Regions from separate parts of the Marinitoga aeolica genome, predicted to be linked through region 1. Evidence: riboswitches for the same ligand, from Rfam matches in the RefSeq annotation. Region 1 holds a riboswitch; the other holds the start of a gene.
What was found. Region 1 has a riboswitch for lysine ahead of JRV97_RS03915 (Na+/H+ antiporter NhaC family protein). Riboswitches for the same ligand answer to the same signal wherever they lie in the genome.
Positions count from the first base shown of each region.

Region 2: linked by a shared signal. The riboswitch ahead of JRV97_RS11035 (aspartate-semialdehyde dehydrogenase) and the one ahead of JRV97_RS03915 (Na+/H+ antiporter NhaC family protein) in region 1 are both predicted to bind lysine.

Region 1 covers NZ_CP069362.1:834,309-836,516, forward strand. Annotated here, with positions in the region: gene JRV97_RS03915 (Na+/H+ antiporter NhaC family protein) at 1-1,004, opposite strand, end outside; lysine riboswitch at 1,096-1,269, opposite strand; gene JRV97_RS03920 (ArsR/SmtB family transcription factor) at 1,655-1,990, shown strand; gene JRV97_RS03925 (permease) at 2,005-2,208, shown strand, end outside.
Region 2 covers NZ_CP069362.1:2,328,002-2,330,209, forward strand. Annotated here, with positions in the region: gene JRV97_RS11025 (UvrD-helicase domain-containing protein) at 1-209, shown strand, start outside; tRNA gene JRV97_RS11030 (tRNA-Ser) at 512-602, shown strand; lysine riboswitch at 880-1,054, shown strand; gene JRV97_RS11035 (aspartate-semialdehyde dehydrogenase) at 1,133-2,116, shown strand; gene JRV97_RS11040 (diaminopimelate decarboxylase family protein) at 2,121-2,208, shown strand, end outside.

The sequences.
Region 1 (2,208 bases):
CCAAAGGCATCCCTAATTCCATCCCATGTGAAAGGATTATCTAAACCTCCACCAGAATACCATAAACCAATGAATGCAAAAATAATCAATGTTAAAATTGGTACCAAAGCATTTGAAACTCTTAATGGAATATCACTTTTGTCTAAATCTTTTTCAAAATCTGTAGATAACATTGGTTCTGCATCATCTGCTAAAACTTTACCTGTTAATCTTGCCCTTTTTTCTGCTTTGTACATTGGCCCGAAATCCCTTAACATTGCGCCAACCATAAATACCATTACAAGTGCAAAAATTCCATACATCCTATATGGAATAGAACTAAAAAATACTGAATATGGATTTACTTTAACTCCAATTGAGTTAAAAGCGTCACCAATTAATCCTAATTCATAACCAATCCAGGTAGAAATCGCTGCCATAGTAGCAACAGGAGCAGCAGTAGAATCTACAATATATGAAAGTTTTTCTCTTGAGACCTTTAATTTATCTGTTAATGGTCTCATTGTAGGCCCAACTATTAATGTATTTGCATAATCGTCAAAAAATACAACAACTCCCATTAATGCTGTAGCAACTTGAGCACTCCTTGCAGTTTTGGCTTTTTTTGCAAGTGCATTTGCTATAGCCCTTGTACCACCCATTTTAGCAATAACTCCAACCATACCACCTATTACTAAGGTGAAAACAATAATTCCTGCATGCCAGCTGTCAGCTAAAGCGTTTACCGGGTATTGTAATGTTTTTGTATAACTCTCAACTAATTTCATAAAAAATCCCGAACTAGACGTTGCAAAAACATTAATTAATGCACCTGAAAAAACACCAAGCAATAACGAAACAATAACTTCTTTGGTAACAAACGCTAAAACAATCGCTAATAATGGAGGAATAACAGACCAAAAACCATAATTTATCTTTGCTGCATCTCCTCCTTCAGCAAAAGCCAGGGTCGCCACTAAAACAAACGCCGCCATGATAAATAATACCACGAGTTTTTTCTTCATAAACTCCCTCCTCACATAGTGATTTATATATAACTATTTTTAAAATAAAAAAACCTTCCATGTGGAAGGCCTATTTGAAATAAAATTAATTATTCCAAACGGCTCTCCGCATGTAATATGCGACAGTTATACAGGTCTTTCCTGCATAACCAGGCATGTAAGGTGGGTAAGCCTTACATCCTTCGGCAACCTCGCCTTTCATCTATCCCGAGCCTACCCTGGCGATAGATAGATTACTCATCTTGGCTGCGCCTCCGTTTGATTTAAAAATTATTAAATTTTTCTTGGAGTTTACCATAATTAAATTTCTTAAATATTTCCATAAAATAAAAAACAAAATAAGACTAATATAAGATTTCAAAATATTTATCCCCCTGAAATATATTTAACATAAATATCATTTTTCTAAATTATTATATCATAATCTAGTTACATTTGTCAAAAAAAATTAATATATCAATTTTTATTACACTCCAAACACATATTTAAAGCATAAAATGTTATGCTATTATTATCAACAAATGAATATTTATCAACTAATATTTGTGTAAAAAATAACATTTTTTACTTTCATGTATTAATTATTTAATACAAAGTTGGTATTATATATCCGGATATCCGAATATATAAATTAAAAAAGAGGGAAGAAAATGATAGAAGAATTAATGAAAATATTATCTGATAAAACACGTTTAAGAATTTTAAATTTATTAAGTATTAAACCTCGGTGTGTATGTGAATTAATAGCTATATTACAATTACCTCAATCTACTATTTCCAGACATATTTCAAAAATGAGATTAATAAATTTACTTATACCTCAAAAAGAAAGATTATTTACCACCTATAGAATTAATAATGAATTCTTGAGTAAATATTCTTTTTTAGATCCTCTATTACATGATCTGAATATTGAATTTAAAGATGATATTGAAAAATCGAAAAATATTTACATAGTTGATGGAAAATGTAATATATCAAAATAGGAAAGGTGGTAAACATGACAAAAGAGGTAAAAACATTCTTACTAATTGTTTTTATTTTTCTCATTTTTTATTTTGTCCCATTTTCAAATGAAAATATTCACAAATCATTAATCGGTGGATTTGAAATGCTTCACGATTATGCAAGAGAACATGTTTTATTATGTCTTGTCCCTGCTTTTTTTATTGCTGGAACAATTGCTGTTTTTGTGAGTAAAAAT
Region 2 (2,208 bases), 950 kb from region 1:
AAGTATTAGATTATAAATATTCTGATTTAAATAATCCAAATAAAATAGAAGATTATAAATTCCAATTACAATTTTATATGTATCTTTTAAAAGATTTTGGAATTCCTCAAAAAGGATATATTATTAGTTTAAAAAATGGTAAGATAATAGAAGTTGAATATGATGAAGAATTTGAAGAAAAATTAGAATCAAAAATTAAACCATTATAGTTTAATAAATATTCTAAATATGTTTAATTATGCTGTCCAAAAAGTTTAAAAGAAGTGAAGACTCGAAGATTGCCTTTAAAAATTATGAATGAAAGCCGTCAAAAAAACAGGATGTTTTTTTGAGTGAAGCTTTTGCATGGATGCAAAATCTGAACGACGGCTGGGAATGAATAATTTTTAAAGATTTGCAATCAAGCTGTCTGAACGATTTTAACTTTTTGGACAACCTATGTTTAATTTATACACTTGACTAAAAGCAAAAGTTATGATAAAATATGTTGGAAAGTTAATATTGTGAAGATGGAGAGATGGCCGAGCGGTCTAAGGCGCACGCCTGGAGAGCGTGTGACGGGCACAACCCGTCCGTGGGTTCAAATCCCACTCTCTCCGCCAGGAAGAGCAGGATTTCCTGCTCTTTTTTTATTTTAGATTTTGTGATATAATATATTAAACAAAATTAAAAAATAATCAGGAGGATATAATGACTTTTTTTGAAAAATGGAAAATGAGATGTCCAATTATTAGATTTATAGAACGCTTGAGAATGAAAAGAATAAAGGTAAAAGTTAATAAAATAAAAATAAAATGAATGTATTAACATAAATATAACTACCAAGAAAATAAATCTTAAATTTAATTTGTTAAACTACGGAAAAGTTAATATGTTTTACGAACAAACGGAGGCGCAACTGAGATGAGTAATCTACCTATCGCTTGGGTAGGCTTGGGGTAGGTGAAAGGCGAGGTTGCCGAAGGATGTAAGATTTACCCGTCTTACATGCCTGGTTGTATAGGGAATACCTATGCGACTGTCGCATGATTGCATGCGGAGAGCCGTTTGGGATAATATGTTATATATAATATTATTTCAAATATTGGCCTTCCCATGCGGAAGGCCAATTTTATTTTAGAGGAGGGAGAATATGAAAGTTGGTGTAGTTGGTGCAACAGGTGAAGTTGGAAGAACAATGGTTAAGGTATTAGAAGAAAAAAATATTGATATTAATGAATTGCGATTATTTGCAAGTAAAAAATCTGAAGGAAAAGAGATTAAATTTAAAGATAAAATATATTATGTTGAAGAATTAACTGAAGAAAAAATGAAAGAAAAATATGATTATTTATTATTTTCTGCTGGAGGTTCCGTTTCTAAAAAATATGCTCCAATTGCGAGTGAATATGGTAATACTGTAATAGATAATTCTTCAGCTTTTAGAATGGTGAATGATATACCTTTAGTTGTTCCAGAAATAAATGGAGATATTATAAAAGGATATAGAGGAATTATTGCAAATCCTAACTGTTCTACTATTCAAATGGTATTAGCTCTAAGAAATGTAGAAAAAGAATTAGGGATTTCAGAAATTTTTGTAAGCACTTATCAAGCAGTTTCTGGAGCTGGAAATAAAGGTATAAAAGAATTATTAGATCAACAAAATGGTATAAATAATATAAATCATTTTCCAGAAATAATAAACAATAATGTAATACCGATAATAGGACCTGTATTAGAAAATGGATTTACAGAAGAAGAAATGAAAATGGTAAATGAAACAAGAAAAATATATGATGATTATGGTATTAAAGTTTATCCAACAGCTGTAAGAGTTCCTGTATTATACGGACATTCTGAAAGTATTACTTTTAGGGTAAAAAAGAAATCAACATTAGAAGATGTTAAAAAGCTTTTATCTTCAGTAGATAATGTAGTATATACAGATGATTTAGTAACTCCTATAAACATAGCTGGATCAGATATTACATATGTTTCCAGATTAAGGCAAATGGACGAAACAACTTTTTTAATATGGGTTGTAGCAGATAATGTTAGAGTTGGAGCTGCAACAAATGCTGTAAGAATATTATTAAAACATTATGAATTAAATAATAATAAAAGAGATGAGTGAAAATATGAAAAAATTTCCTTTTAAAAATGAAATACACCAGTTATTAAAAAAATATCCAACACCATTTTATGTATATGATGAAATAGGAATAT